4 regions of the Ruegeria sp. CE8 genome follow, and region 1 is predicted to be linked to each of the others. Evidence: riboswitches for the same ligand, from Rfam matches in the RefSeq annotation. Region 1 holds a riboswitch; each other region holds the start of a gene.

Region 1 (3,875 bases):
GCGCGCTTTGCGCCTGCTGGATGCGCAGGATGGTGTGGATGAGGTGTTCTCGGACATTCTGGAACTTGCCGAGTCTTGCCGGTTTTCTGATTGTCAGCATCACGCCGAACCTGGTTGCGCCGTTCAGGCCGCAATCGCAGATGGCACGCTTGATGGAGAGCGCCTGGAGCGCTGGCGGAAATTGCGCCGCGAGGATCAGAGAAACTCGGAAACCGTGGCGCAATCACGCGCACGCGACAAAGCCTTTGGCAAAATGGTGCGCTCTGTGATGCACGAGAAGAAGTCGCGTAAAAGACTATAACTGCTGCTGTTTCAGGCAATCAATCGAGGCCAGACGGCCGCATTTCGGCGCGCAAACGCGCCGATGTGGCCAACCTCGGTCAAGCCGAACTCCTTCGGCGACAGCTGATGTCTGCGCGCCATAGGTCCGTATAGATCGGCAAGTCGCCAAACCGCGTTTGGAGGTACCACTTGATCATCGTCCATTGTAAATAGATCAACGGGTGTTTCCGACGCGGCCCATCTGGCGTCTGGCAGGCTTTGACCAATGTCCGGCACATAGTTCAGCGGATCGGTGCACCATTTACGCCATTGCCAGTAAACGCTTGCAGGCAAGTCTGAACCAAAACCCAGCGCCTTGCCCGGCAAGTATCCCAATGTCTTGACCAGCAATGGCGGATGACCATACCAGAACATCGTCGCCAGCGCGCGGTACGGCCACGGGTGATCAGATAACGTGACCAACCCGGAACAGACGCAGATCATTCGGTCGATCTGTTCGATATCCGGCTGTAGCGGCCCCAGCATTCCACCAACCGAATGGCCAATGCTCCACTGCTGCGCAGCCGGGAATCTGCGCCGCATTTCGGCCCGGGCCGCAGGCATGTCGATAAGGGCCCAATCGGCCATCGTAGCTTTCGAATCGCGCAGCCGCGCGGTCAGCGAATGACCGAAGTCACGATAGTCATAGGTCAAGCAGGCCATGCCCTGTTCCGCCGCCAGCCACTGCGCAAAATGTTGATAATAGTCGCGCGGCACCCCCGTGGCGCCGTGGATCACAACCGCCACGTCCGGCGTAGCAGCAGGCCTGTATAACCGCGCCGACAAGCTGGCCGAACCAGCTTCAACCTTGAAATCTTCGGTCAATACGGTCGGAGTGTTGTCCAACATAGCGCCCTCGCAAGCATCTGAACTGTTTGGTTCACCTGTTGCAATCGGCGCTTTTCGCAAATCAAAGTCAATAGATTTCCAAAGTGACCACGCGTCCGTTTCGAGCGGCAGCAAGAGCCTGCTTGACTCAAGCCACCGACAACCGCTAGCGATGACGTGATGGTTCTCGTCCTCATATTGGGGCGGGATGAAAAGGGAACACGGTGCGGTCCAGCCCGGCATTGCCGGAACGGACCAAGGCCGCGACTGCCCCCGCAACTGTAAGCGGTGAGCAATGCCGAAACACCACTGGCCGAAAGGCTGGGAAGGTCGGCAAAGCAACGACCCGCAAGTCAGGAGACCTGCCATCGAACGAAAAACCGAAACTCGGGCGGGGTGTCCGGGCAGGTCTTCAGTTTGCTGAGACACCTGTTCCACGTCCCCCGTCCATCGCGCGGAGGGCGCATTATGATCTGGAATACAACGACACACGAATTTTCTGCCACCCTGTGCCAAAGGACAGGCAAAACCTGCCCCGCACTGGCCCGAATGGCCCGCGCTATTGCCGAAGCGATGGCGACCGCAGGCCCGGTAACCTCCAGCGAATTCGAGATGGATGGCTCGAGCGAACTGACCCATTGCGGCGAGGGCTGCACGGCACGGTTTCGGGCCAGCCCAACCCGGATCAGGGTCTATTGTGGGGCAAACACGAATGACTCGGCCGACAAGCTGGATGACTACGCCGATATGATGTTTGGCTCTGATTTCGCCTCACTGCCCACCGGATTCTTGACCACTTTACCCTGCGCCATGCTTCAGGCATCGGCCCTTGCGCCGCGCCCCTCGCATCAGATCGTTCAGCAAGCCACGGCCTGATCTAGGCTCACCGATCTCACTGGACCGGCTTCATGGCCCAGGCCATCTGTTGGTCCGTTTCCACCGCACAAGGTCGGGCAGAGCGCAACCGGCTGAGTGCGTGATTCGGGACTTCGCCGCTTTCGACCATAAGTCTGAGGGCAACCATACCCGACCGCCCGCAGCCGCCCCGGCAGTGCACCAGAACACGTCCGCCATCCGACAAAACCTGTCGGGCAGATGCGCTGGCCTTGGGCCAAAGGGCTGCGATTTCCGGTGGCGGCGCTCCGAAATCTTCAACCGGCAGGTGCAGCCAGACCGCAGACCCGGATTGAATGTCCTGCCCAAAGGCACCTGCCCCGGCTTGCTGCATTTCGACCTTGGTCGTCATGGAAATCACCAGATTGGGGCTCCAATCGTGTATCGCGCTCAGATCGTCTGCATACCCACCGCCACTGCCAGGCAAAGGGGACAGCGCCAAAGTTCCCGAACCAACCCGCAGCGCGTGGATTGCAAAAACCGCCAAGACTTACGTTCCTTCTGCCAACGGCCACCCGACCCTAAAGGGGTTTATCGCGCCTACCGATACAGTCCAAACCGAAATTCCTCGCAGCCTCCTGTGGACGCGGGCGGCGCGGGTCTCTACGCTGCATTCTTGACACGAATCCGACAGAGCAGACATGACCGAAACGCCCAGCCCCGCCTATCAGGTTCTTGCGCGCAAGTACCGCCCCGAAACCTTTGCCGATCTGGTTGGACAGGACGCAATGGTGCGCACGCTGAAAAACGCGTTCGAGGCGGATCGGATTGCGCAAGCCTTCATCATGACCGGTATTCGCGGCACGGGTAAGACCACTACGGCCCGGATAATTGCCAAAGGCATGAATTGCATCGGCCCCGATGGCGACGGCAAACCAACGACCGAACCTTGCGGCCAGTGCGAGCATTGCGTGGCCATCATGGAAGGTCGCCATGTCGACGTCATGGAGATGGACGCCGCCAGCCGGACTGGCGTGAATGATATCCGCGAAATAATCGACAGCGTTCGATATCGCGCGGCGAGCGCACGCTACAAGATCTACATCATCGATGAGGTCCATATGCTCTCGACCAGTGCGTTTAACGCGCTGCTCAAGACGCTTGAGGAACCGCCCGAGCATGTGAAGTTCATTTTCGCGACGACCGAAATCCGAAAAGTCCCTGTGACGGTTCTGTCGCGCTGTCAACGGTTTGACCTGCGCCGGATCGAGCCTGAGGACATGATCGGTCTTTTGATCAAGATCGCTGCCGCCGAAGGCGCCCAGATCGCAGAGGACGCGCTGGCGCTGATCACCCGTGCGGCCGAAGGCTCGGCGCGCGACGCGACCTCGCTGCTGGATCAGGCGATCTCGCATGGGGCTGGAGAAACGAGCGCCGATCAGGTCCGCGCAATGCTTGGGCTTGCCGACCGCGGCCGGGTGCTGGACCTGATGGACATGATCCTGCGCGGCGATGCGGCAGCGGCATTGACAGAGTTGAGCGGTCAATATGCCGAAGGTGCCGATCCACTGGCTGTGCTGCGCGATCTGGCAGAAATCACCCATTGGGTATCCGTCGTCAAAATCACGCCCGATGCAGCCGAAGACCCGACCGTGTCGCCCGACGAACGGGCACGAGGGCAGCAAATGGCCGAGGCTCTGCCGATGCGCGTGTTGACGCGGATGTGGCAGATGCTGCTGAAAGCGCTCGAAGAGGTCTCTGCCGCGCCAAACGCGATGATGGCCGCAGAGATGGCCATCATTCGTTTGACCCACGTGGCTGATCTGCCCAGCCCCGAAGAGTTGATCAAACGGCTGCAGGATGCACCACCGCCCCCACCGAATGGAGGTCCA
Region 2 (3,875 bases), on a different contig from region 1:
AAACCCCATGGTCGAGGCGACGGCACGCCCGCCTGAGACCGCACACATCGACGCACCATTCCCCAGATGAGCGATGACCACGCGGCCATCATAAAGCCCCGGCGCGATGTCCTTCAGCTTTTGCGAGACGTAGTCGTAGCTTAGCCCGTGGAACCCGTATCGTCGAACACCCTTGTCGTAAAAGTTCTGCGGCAGGGCAAAGGTATCGTTCACCCATGGGTGCGCACGGTGAAACGCGGTATCGAAGCATGCGACCTGAGTTGTGCCCGGAAACGCAGCACTGGCAGCCCGAATTCCGGCAAGGCTGTAGGGTTGATGCAGGGGTGCGAACGGGATGAATCCACTCAGGGTTTCAATGACGCCTTCATCCACCACAACGGGTTCCGAATAGACCGGCCCACCATGAACGACCCGGTGGCCAATGGCCCGGACGTGAATATCCGGCAGGTATTCACGGGTGAGTTCAAGGAACGCATTGATGGCCTCGTCATGCGTTTTCGTCCCCGAAAGTTGTCGGTCAACAGACCTCCCACCTGCGGACTGAGCCAAGAGCCGCGGCGCATCCCCCAGCCGTTCGATTTGACCGCGCCAGCGCATCCTGGGCCGACGATCCTCAGTCAGTTCATAAAGCGCGAATTTCAACGAGGACGACCCGGCGTTCAGTGCCAGAACATGTTCAGCCATGGATTTTGCCTTTATTCGCAATTGCATGCAGCGCCGCCACGGCGCAAGAGGCCAGCCGCGAGGCGTCATCATCCGCGCGGGAGGTCAGAATGATTGGTGCTGCGGCACCAACCACGATTCCCGCGGCTTCGGCATGAGAGATATAGGTAAGCTGCTTGGCCACCATATTCCCTGCCTCAATGTTCGGCGCCACCAAAATGTCCGCCGCCCCGGCAACAGGTGATGTGATACCCTTGGTGCGCGCAGCGTTCAGGTCCACCGCGTTGTCCATGGCCAATGGACCATCGACCAACCCGCCGGTGATCTGCCCGCGTTCTGCCATTTTGGACAACAGCGCAGCGTCGACCGAAGATGGCATATGCGGATTGATCGTCTCTACCGCCGACAACACGCCAACCTTGGGCACTTTGATGCCGATGGAATGGGCCAGATGAATGGCGTTTTGAACGATGTCGGCTTTGGTTTCGAGATCGGGTGAAATGTTTACGGCCGCATCGGTGACCATGATGGGCCGTGACATGCCCGGCACGTCCATAACAAACACATGCGACAAACGCCGCCCCGTCCTCAGGCCTTTCTCGCGACGCAAGACGGCCCGCAAAAGAACATCCGTATGCAGATGCCCCTTCATCAGCATCCGAGCCTTGCCCTCCACGACCAGATCGACGGCACGATGCGCGGCCATCTCGTGGCTGTCGACCTCGATGATTTCAGTTCCGGATAAATCAGCGCCAAGCTCGGTCGCAGCAGCAGCAATTTTGTCGGGATCGCCGACAAGTATCGGAGTGATTATGCTGTTTGATTTCGCCAACAAAGCGCCGCCCAGTGAGTTCGGCTCTTCCGGGGCGATGACGGCTGTTGGCATAGGGTCCATGGGGCGCGCCTTTTCCAGCAGAGCGTCAAAATGCCGGTGCCTTTGAACGATCAGCCCAGGAACTTCGACCGAGTCAAACTTCAAATGCCGGGCGGGTGGCGTGACTTGCACTGTACCGCTTAGAATCAACGCGTTGTCCCCGACCCGGCGCACTTCGGCGGCGCAGGTCAAATCGCCATCTTCGCGCTTTTCCGTGACCGAAACAAAGGCGGTCAGTTCTTCGCCCGCCAGAACCGGGGCATGGAATCTGAGGTTTGCCCGGCGTGTCTGCGTGCCCGCCCCTGGCAGGACGTTTCCCAGTACCGCCGCAACAAGGCCAGCGGGCCACAACGCGGGTGCAACAGCTTCGGGGCGCCCATCACCATCCCCATCATAAGCGGCCAGATGCAACGGATTATGGTCTCCGGACGCCGATGCAAACGCGTAAAGATCGTCAACGGTGCAAAGCCTTGTAACCTGGGCCTTATCGCCGACTTTCAATTGTGAAAACGTCCGGTTTTCTTGAATTTTCATCTCGTCAGGCTTTGATTTTTGCAAATGATCGTATTTGAAACCGACGCTCGGCACTTCAGTCCCACCCGACTCGAGCTTGCCGCCGATTCCCCTGTATTTCTGCGCTGCAGCGTAGCCAAAAGAACTTCTGACCACAATTGATTAAGCTTCTTAGCGGCAATCTGGCGGGTAGCGCCCTTTGTCGCCTGCCAGACCTCAGCCCCGCTGAGCCGTCTGACGCGCTAAAGCTGTCTTCCAATCGCCACAACAAGGGGTCTTCGGTTTTGAGCTTGACCAATAATGCGAACTCGGGCACTTCTCGTCGTCGATGGTTCCCGATGGTGCGCCCAAGGGATGAAAAGGGAATACGGTGAGGTTGCCGAACGGCGCCAATTCCGTGACTGCCCCCGCAACTGTAAGCGGTGAGCGACGCCAACAGACCACTGGCCCAAACGGGCTGGGAAGGACGGCCAAGCCACGACCCGCAAGTCAGGAGACCTGCCATCTGATGTTCAACCAACCCGGGGCGGGGCGTCCTGGAAGGAGGCTATATGGCACGTCTGACGCGTGTTTTCATGATCGGCACCTTCTGTCCGCGCTTGACAACAAGCGGAGCGGGCAATGCTGAGAAAACCTGATCATTTCATTCCGATTTGCGAGACGTGCATGGGCACGGGTGTCGTCGGCTCGATCCAAAGCGGGTTGCCGGACAGGCTTCCTCGCGCGTTGTCCGCCCGTACGACCTTGCGCAAAACGCGTTGGGTCAACGCTGACGGTCGCTTGCGCGCATTGTTCAGAAAGAGTCATTCGCACCCGCCTCAGATCAAGCAGGAGGAACGCGTATGACCCGCAGACCATTTCTTGAAACTCGCGAGTTGGAATACCAAGCCCTGAATGGCGAAGTCCTGCTGAAAGACGTCAAGTTTGATTTGGACGAAGGGGCGATACTGGCGATTGCCGGGCCGAATGGCGCGGGCAAGACAACGCTCCTCAACCTCTTGTGCGGGGCAGAAGAGATCGTTCAGGGGGACGTTTTGATCAAGGGGCGCAGCCTTCGGCAACTTTCGGCAATGGATCGTGCCCGTATGATCGCAGTTGTTAGTCAACAAGAGGCCCCCGATGGACGGTTGTTCCTGCGTGACTATGTGGCCCTGGGACAAATTCCGATCCGCGCGGACCGATCCGCAAGCGAGCACGCCGACGAACTGGACCGTATCCTGAACCTGACCAGTTTGTACGCTTTGGCCGACAAGCGTATGGCCGTCCTGTCCGGCGGCGAGCGCCAACGGGCCCATATCGCGCGGGCTTTGGCCCAGAAACCGTCACTGTTGTTTTTGGACGAACCAACCAACCACCTGGACCCGGACGCCAAGGGCCGCATGCTGTCCCTGGTGGCGGAACTGGGCATCACGGTAGTGATGATCGTCCACGACCTGGTCATGATCCCCGAGTTCGCCACCCATGTCGCACTGATGAAGTCCGCCCGGCTGACCGGCTTTGGGTTGGTGCACGAGGTGCTGACCCCCGAACGCGTCCGCGAAACCTTTGGCGTCGATTACCTGTGTTTTCAACACGAAGGCCGCGTGATCCCGGCGCTGGATATCCGAAGAACCACAATCTCAAAATGAGGAACAAAACCATGAAACAGGCACTCTGGCCCGCGGCGCTGATCACCGGCCTGGCAACAAGCGCGGCCGCACTTGAGACCACAGTCGATAATTGCGGCGAACCTTTGATTTTCGAAACCCAACCCGAGCGGCTGGTCGTCCACGACATGAACATGACCGACATGGCCTTTGCGCTGGGTCTGCAGGATAAGATCGTT
Region 3 (3,875 bases), on a different contig from region 1:
GTGTTTCAGCCTGCTTGGCTGGCAGCGCCAGTACAGGGTCTGAAACCCGGTCGAAGAGGGTAAAACGGAAGGCGTAAGGGGTGCGCCTTCCGCGTTTTTCAAACTTCGACTTCGACTTTGCCGATTGGGTTGGAGCAACAGGCAAGGATAAAGCCGGCCTCGATGTCATCCTCTGAAATCCCGCCATTGTGGACCATGTGAACCTCGCCCGCAGTTTTTCTGACCTTGCAAGTACCGCAGACGCCGAAGGTGCAACCTGACGGAATGTTGAGGCCAACAGAACGTGCCGCTGCCAGCACGGTGTCGGTTTCGGCTACCTTGGCGGTGACACCCGAGCTTGCAAAGTGAATTTCTGCGCTAGCCTCTTCATCGGGGATGACGTCATCCAGATCGGGCAGATCAGCCTCAGTCTCAATGGGCGCACCGAAGCTTTCCTGATGGTAGTGCTCCAAGTCAAAACCAAGGCCCGTCAGCGCATCCCGCACGGCTTGCATGAAGGGTTCCGGACCGCAACAATAGACCTCGCGATCCAGATAGTCCGGGGCCATAAGTCCGAGCATCAGCTGATTGAATTGGCCCTGATAGCCTGTCCAGGGCCGGTAGGGATCGGCCTCTTCCACTACGAACTTCAAATCCAGGCCGTGCGTTCGGCTGGCCATCTGCTCAAGTCGCTGGCGAAAAATGATCTCGGATGGACGTTTGGCGCAGTTGATGAAAACGATGTCCAGATTGCGGCCTTCGTCCCACATGCAGGTTGTCATGGACATCATTGGGGTGATGCCAGAGCCTGCTGAAATGAAGAGGTATTTTCGCGCGCTACTCTCGCCGTTGGTGAACAAGCCTGCAGGACCCAGCGCCTTTACCCTCATGCCAGGTTGAAGGTTATCCAACATCCAGCGTGTGCCGATACTGTCAGGCTGCGCTTTCGCGGTGATCGTGATGGATCTGGGACGAGAGGGTGAGGAGGATATCGTATAGGTACGATGAACGACACCGCCAGGTTGACCCGGGGCAGGGATTTCCAACGTTAGAAACTGCCCGGGCTGGTAAGCGAACATCGCACCGGAGGGTGCTCGAAACGTAAAGCTGGCGGTATTTGGCATCTCTGGCACGACCGAGACGCATTCCAGTGTTTCACTGTCTTGCCAGATCAATGGTGTTGAGGGGCTAAGGTCTTTCATTGCCGTTACTCCGCAGCCATGGCGTCCGGTGCCAGTCGGGCAGCCAGAGTGTTGCAATACCAATCGACGAATTGCAGAACTCCGGATTCCTGCGAAGGCGAATAGGGGCCGGGCACATAGGCCGGGCTGTTGATGCCTTGCTGATTATCCTCGACCACCTGACGGTCTTCGTCATTGGTGGCGGTCCAGACTTCGGTCAGGCGTTTCAGGTCATAATCGACCCCTTCGACGGCGTCCTTGTGGATCAGCCATTTCGTGGTGACCTCAGTTTCCGTGGGACTGATCGGAGTGACCCGGAAAACGATAGAGTGGTCGGCCAAAAAGTGGTTCCATGTGGTCGGATAGTGGAACTTCAAGAGCGAACCAGCATCTGGGAACGGCGAACGACCCAACCAGCGGCGCACGGCCGATTTTCCATCCATCGTATAGCTTTGCGCGCCTTCTTTCAGCGGCATCCGCGCCAAGCGGTATTGCCCGTCACCATGCAGGTAGAACTGAGAGGGCATGCCTGCAGCTTCGCAGCGGTCAAAATGCGCTTGCATATGGGTTGGGGTTTCGCCGCCTTCTATTCCGGTCACGGCCGGATCATCAGGGAACGTTCGACATAGCGCCGGGTGGTTGCCACCACAGTGGTAACATTCGCGGTTGTTTTCCCAAACGAGCTTCCAATTACCTTTTTCAATGATGGAACTCTCAAAGGCAACTTTCGCATTGGCCAAGTCATGCGGTTCCAGATAGGGACGCGCAAGTTCTGCAAATGTATCGAAATCTGGCGCTTCATCGGCCAGACAGATGTAAACGAGGCCGGCCAGTTCGCGGCAGTGAACCGTCTTCAATCCGTGTTGCTTTGGGTCAAAGTCCGGCCCCATGTCGCGGGCCCATAGCAAGGATCCGTCAAGTTCATATGTCCACTGGTGGTAAGGGCAAACCAGCTTGGGCGCATGTCCCTTTGCGGCCTTGCAGATGACCGATCCGCGATGGCGGCAGGTGTTGTGAAAAGCCCGTATCTGGTTGTCCGCGCCACGCACTATGATGACGCGGTAAGCTCCGACATTATGGGTGACATAGCTGCCAGGCTTTTCCAGTTCGCAGGCGGGAATGGCAAACAGCCAATCACGGTAGTGAATGGATTCGAGGTCAGCCTGGAAAACCTCGGGATCGGTGTAAAACGCCTGTTCCAGCGCATAACCAGGGTTTCGACGTGCCAACAGGGTTTGAATAATGCTCACTTCTGGCTCTCCTGCCGCGCCCCGCGGCATTGCTTGGGCAGATGGCAAGGGAGAGCCGTCCGGAGCCGTGCGAGGATCACGTCCGAAACATGCGCCCCCACCGCCACCCGCGGTTTGACTTATCTGCGAGGCTGGTTTCCGGACTTGGAAGGGGCCTTCGCCCGGTATCGGCACCTTCCCGGGATCCTCGTCCCAGTGGTTGATTGCCGTACCTGACCTTCTTTACCGTTGCGGGGGCAGTGCCGGAATCTCACCGGCTTCCCAATTCTCCGCTGCCTGAGAATCAAACAGCGGCACCTCACAGGCACAGGATATTTCCGACCCGTTTTTGCGCTGAAATACTTGCGACAATTCCGCTTCCAAAACAGACATTTCGAAACTTGGTTTTCAGGCTTTCGATATGTCGCGATCGGACCACTTTTCGTCAGCGGCAGCTTTCGACAACCAATTCCGAAACAGTTGGACGGATGGTGTTGGAAGCTTGTCCTTGGCCGTGAAATAATAAGCCCATGGGCTGGTCAGATCGATTTTGAAGGGTTCGATCAACACTCCGCGTTCCACATAAGAACGGGTAAGAGATTTTGGCAAAACGACACAGCCCAGGGACCGCACCGCCAATTCCATTGCCAGATTGGAGGCGTTTGTTCGCTGGCCCTCGTTCAGGTTCAGGTCGGTCAGGTCGAAGTATTTGCCTACAAGTTCCCAATAGGCTGGCCGACCAAGAATATGGATCAGGCGGGCATGCCGTAGCTGTTCCGGATCGCGCAGCGGCTTTCCATTCACTGTAAAACCCGGCGCGCAGACGACCGTCAATTTTTCCTCCCACAGCCGTTTCATATCTGCGGTCGCTTCGTCGACATGATGGATCGTGATCGAGACATCGGAAACGCTGTTTTCGACGTCGGTCCAGACTGTCCCGTGCACAGTCAGATCAATATCGGGGTGAGCCGCGTTGAATTCGCGGATCACGTCTGGCAGCCAACTTTCCGCAAGGCTGAACGGGCAAGAAACGACCACTTTTCGCGTGTGCGGGCGTTGGCTGACGGATCGGGTTGCGACGTCGATTTCTTGCAGAGCGTGTCGCACAGACGGCAAATAGGCTTCTCCGACGTCTGTAAGTGACAGAGAGCGGGGGTGGCGTACAAACAACGGGCGTTGGATGAACTCCTCGAGCGAACGCACATGGTTGCTGACCGCGGATTGTGTGCAGTTCAGCTCTTCGGCGGCACTGGTGAAACTCAGGTGTCGCGCAGAAGCCTCGAATGACCGTAGGAACGTAAGGTGGGGCAGGTTCATCATTATCGGGTTTCTCCCAGCGGCTAATGACCTGCATAGGAAAGGCTGCGGTGAGGCATCTTGTCCAATCGCGACACCTCGCAGGTTTCAAATGCGACAGGTTGCGGCGGCTAAGCTGCAAAAATTCCCGACCCAATGCCCCGGGAATTTTTTCGCCCAGGCGTGAGAA
Region 4 (3,875 bases), on a different contig from region 1:
GTGCTTGAGTGCCGTCAGGTTGGCCAGCCGCATCGTGGGCATCTGCCCCTCGGGGCCGCCACCGCGGTGCCAGCCTGCTGCGAAAGCGCCGAGGTCGCTGTCCGAAAAGGACAGCACCACCAGATCCGCCGGGCTCTGGCCCAGATCGGTTGGGGTCTCGGTTTCTTCTAACCCGTGGCTTTCGCGGAAGACGACGTGCATGGCTTACTCGGCGGCCTCGGCTACACCCACGAGAATATCGCGGATTGCGGCCTCTTTGATGTCGTCATGCTCGGCGATCACGACCAGACGCGAGCGGCGCTCTTCGCCGGGTTCCCATGGGCGGTCGTATTGGTGACGTACACGGGCACCTACAGCCTGAACCAGCAGACGCATCGGTTTGCCCTGAACTGCGGCATAGCCTTTGACGCGCAGGATGTTCAGCTCGTTCGCAAGACGTTCGATATTGGCGACCAGCGCGGTCGGGTCGGTCTGTTCCGGCAACTCGACGATGATGCTTTCGAAATCGTCATGCTCGTGGTCGTGATGACCGTCGTGATGCGACGGACGGGCGTCCATGTCATCCTCGGCGGCGGCCTCAAGGCCTAGTACGACGCGGACGTCCACGGCACCTTCAGGCACTTCGACCACGGGTAATGGACGCGGAGCCTCGGCTGCGATGATCTCCTTGGCTTTGGCCACGCCTTCGGGGCCGGCCAGATCGGGCTTGGTCAGCAGGATGATGTCGGCGCAGGAGATCTGGTCCTCGAACACCTCGGACAGGGGCGTTTCGTGATCGATCGAGTCGTCGGCCAGGCGCTGGGCGTCCACGGCTTCGACATTTGGCGCAAAACGCCCAGCAGCTACAGCCTCGGCATCTGCCAGAGCAATCACGCCATCCACGGTGATTTTTGAGCGGATATCGGGCCAGTCAAAGGCTTTCAACAGCGGTTTTGGCAGCGCGAGGCCGGAGGTTTCGATCAGGATGTGATCGGGGCGCGGCTCCAGTGCCATCAGCGCCTCGATGGTGGGGATGAAGTCATCGGCCACGGTGCAGCAGATGCAGCCGTTAGCCAATTCCATGATGTTTTCCGCCGGGCAATCCGGAATGGCGCAGGATTTCAGGATATCGCCATCGACACCCACATCGCCGAATTCATTGACGACAACGGCCAGCCGCTTGCCCTGCGGGTTCTGCATCAGGTGCTTGACCAGCGTAGTCTTGCCCGAGCCCAGAAAGCCGGTGATCACAGTGACGGGGAGTTTTTCGAGATTGCTCATTTCAGGGCTCCAATCGGGGGAATACGGGCCGCACAATTTTTGCGGAAGTGTTCGGGGCGTTCACGCCATTTCACCAGGCCATCTTCCGTGGCGAGATACTTGGTTGCACCGTCAACAATGGTCTCGACATGATCGGTTTCGTTGAGGTGCTCATAGACAAAGGTCCAACGGTCCGGGCCTCCGCGCAGCACGATGGAGCAACCCTCATCGCAGTTTGACAGGCATTCAACGGCTTTCAGAGTGATGCCATCGGGCAAGTCGGCCTGTTCCAGCGCTTTGTGCAGCAATGCGCCGGGTCGTTGCGCGTCGTCTTCGACAGGCAGGCCACGGCGGCACGTGGTACAGACCAGCAGCTCGACCGGTGCGGTCGCGGTCATGTCTCTCATCCCCCCAAATCCTCTTCGTGGGGGACGGGGTTTCATGCGGGCCACGTGTTGCGACATGGACCCGACACCGGAACACCCCGTCCGGTTTCATCTACGGGCGCTGGCAGGTCTCCCGGCTTGCAGATGTCAGGGCTTCGGCCCTGTCGGATGTCCCGCCTTCCCGGCCTTTTGGGCCAGTGGCTTTGGGCACCCTCTCCGGTCACGGTCGCGGGGGCGGCTGTGCTTGGCGGTAGATCCGCTGCACATTCCCTTTTCATCCATCCGAAGATGGACACCAACGAAAGGGACATGCGGCACGGGCAGGGGGCTTGTCAAGCGCGAGCAGGATGCAGAAAACGCGCAGGTCGGAAAAGCGACAAGCCAGTGTCAGTCAGCGGCATCCGCAGCCAGGCGATCACGCAGCCAGGCACAAAACACACCCGCTGCGGCGGATGAGCGCGTGCGCCCGGGCGCGGTGATCAGATAGTGCGATTGCGCAAACGGAATCGCTGGGCCTGCAATTTCTATCGGCGCGCCCTGAGCAATGGAATTTTTAGCGAATCTTTCCACAATGGTCGCGCAGCCTGCACCGGCCATCACCAATTGCAATGCGGCGACGGATGTATCGACCGAATGAAGGGATGTTTGCTTGGGTGGCTCCATATCATGAGCGTGAAAGTAGCGTGCCCAGTTGTCCTCGTATCCGAGGATGTGAATCAGCGGCCCTTGCCGGAGGTCCAGCAAGCTTGGGTAAGCCTTTCCAACTCGGCAAACCGGCACCAGATTCTCATCGGTCAGCTTTTCGGAGATGACCCCCGGCCAATCGCCGTAGCCCATCCGAATTTCGACATCCACATCGTTTGGCGCGATGCTGTCATTCCAGATGTGCGATACCAGCCGAACGGGAATGTCCGGGTATTGCGCGTTGAACGCGGGCAGTTCAGCGGCAATCCAATAAGTTGCCGTGGAAATCGCGGCCCGAACTGTGAGTGTTTGTCGGGACGCAGGACCAAACAAACTGTTGGTGGACAGCGCGATGTCACCCAGGGCCCGCCGAACCGTCAAAGCATAGGATTGCCCCAGCTCGGTCAACTCGAGCCGTCGTGCATTTCTGGTGAACAGGTTTTGACCAAGTTCCGCCTCGAGAGATCGAATGTGCAGAGATACGGCTGTCTGGGTCAGCCCAAGTTCCCGTGCCGTGGTGGTGAAATTCAGGTGCCGAGCGGCGCATTCAAAGCTGCGCAGCCATGCAGGGTTTGGAAGCCGGTCCATTTATCACCAAAAATTTTTTGCCATAAAGCGGATTATTATTCGTTTTGCTTTTGAAATTGCAACGCCGATACTCGGTTAACAGCATCGCAGACGCACACTTTCGGGAGGGAAACATGAAAGTCGGCTTTATCGGATTGGGAAACGTTGGCGCAAAACTGTCGGGATCGCTGCTACGCAACGGCGTGGACCTCTCGGTCCATGATCTTAACCCGGATCTGGTGCAGAGCTTCGTGGCCAAAGGTGCCAAAGCAGCCGAAAGTCCGGCGCAACTGATGCGGGATTGTGATGCCGTCATCACCTGCCTTCCTTCCCCTGCAGCCTCTGACGCCGTGATGCGGGAAATGTTGCCCGAAGTTGGCCCCGGCAAGATCTGGATGGAGATGTCCACGACGGACGAGGCCGAGGTAAAACGACTGGGCGCGATGGTGATTGAACGCGGCGGTGCTGCTGTCGATTGCCCGGTTTCCGGTGGCTGTCACAGGGCCGCAACGGGTAATATTTCGATCTTTGCCGGCTGTGATCGCGCGACGTTTGACAAAATATTGCCATTCCTGACGACGATGGGGCGGCGCATCCTGCACACGGGCGAACTTGGGTCCGCGTCTGTTCTGAAAGTCCTGACGAACTATCTGGCAACCGCAAACCTGATCACTTGTGCCGAAGCACTGGTGACCGCCAAGGCAGCAGGCATGGACCTCAACACGACGTATGAGGCAATCAAAATCTCGTCGGGCACATCGTTCGTACACGAAACAGAAAGCCAGGTAATCCTGAACGGCTCGCGTGATATCTCGTTCACCATGGACCTCGTGAAAAAAGACATCGGCCTGTTCCAGGAAGTCGCGGACCGTGCGGGAGTGCCCCTTGAAATAAACCCGGTGATGATCCGGATCTTCGAAGACGGAATCGCCAGGTACGGGGACCGCGAACTTTCGCCCAATATCATCAAGCGGCTTGAGGAGGCGACGGGTCTGGACA

What was found. Region 1 has a riboswitch for cobalamin ahead of ACR0AA_RS17520 (hypothetical protein). Riboswitches for the same ligand answer to the same signal wherever they lie in the genome.
Region 2: linked by a shared signal. The riboswitch ahead of ACR0AA_RS13295 (hypothetical protein) and the one ahead of ACR0AA_RS17520 (hypothetical protein) in region 1 are both predicted to bind cobalamin.
Region 3: linked by a shared signal. The riboswitch ahead of ACR0AA_RS13750 (aromatic ring-hydroxylating oxygenase subunit alpha) and the one ahead of ACR0AA_RS17520 (hypothetical protein) in region 1 are both predicted to bind cobalamin.
Region 4: linked by a shared signal. The riboswitch ahead of ACR0AA_RS00315 (DUF1636 family protein) and the one ahead of ACR0AA_RS17520 (hypothetical protein) in region 1 are both predicted to bind cobalamin.

The regions. Positions count from the first base shown of each region.
Region 1 covers NZ_JBQFRP010000011.1:148,530-152,404, reverse strand. The annotation lists gene rsgA (ribosome small subunit-dependent GTPase A) at 1-301, shown strand, start outside; gene ACR0AA_RS17525 (alpha/beta hydrolase family protein) at 313-1,170, opposite strand; cobalamin riboswitch at 1,314-1,533, shown strand; gene ACR0AA_RS17520 (hypothetical protein) at 1,618-2,025, shown strand; gene ACR0AA_RS17515 (protein-tyrosine phosphatase family protein) at 2,042-2,530, opposite strand; gene ACR0AA_RS17510 (DNA polymerase III subunit gamma/tau) at 2,685-3,875, shown strand, end outside.
Region 2 covers NZ_JBQFRP010000007.1:114,326-118,200, forward strand. The annotation lists gene ACR0AA_RS13285 (acetate/propionate family kinase) at 1-684, opposite strand, end outside; gene ACR0AA_RS13290 (bifunctional enoyl-CoA hydratase/phosphate acetyltransferase) at 677-2,071, opposite strand; cobalamin riboswitch at 2,363-2,570, shown strand; gene ACR0AA_RS13295 (hypothetical protein) at 2,672-2,896, shown strand; gene ACR0AA_RS13300 (ABC transporter ATP-binding protein) at 2,893-3,678, shown strand; gene ACR0AA_RS13305 (ABC transporter substrate-binding protein) at 3,690-3,875, shown strand, end outside.
Region 3 covers NZ_JBQFRP010000007.1:219,167-223,041, reverse strand. The annotation lists gene ACR0AA_RS13760 (metal ABC transporter permease) at 1-43, shown strand, start outside; gene ACR0AA_RS13755 (FAD-binding oxidoreductase) at 99-1,181, opposite strand; gene ACR0AA_RS13750 (aromatic ring-hydroxylating oxygenase subunit alpha) at 1,187-2,410, opposite strand; cobalamin riboswitch at 2,523-2,726, opposite strand; gene ACR0AA_RS13745 (LysR substrate-binding domain-containing protein) at 2,798-3,709, opposite strand.
Region 4 covers NZ_JBQFRP010000001.1:64,546-68,420, forward strand. The annotation lists gene cobN (cobaltochelatase subunit CobN) at 1-201, opposite strand, end outside; gene cobW (cobalamin biosynthesis protein CobW) at 205-1,260, opposite strand; gene ACR0AA_RS00315 (DUF1636 family protein) at 1,257-1,637, opposite strand; cobalamin riboswitch at 1,732-1,940, opposite strand; gene ACR0AA_RS00320 (LysR substrate-binding domain-containing protein) at 2,013-2,897, opposite strand; gene ACR0AA_RS00325 (NAD(P)-dependent oxidoreductase) at 3,011-3,875, shown strand, end outside.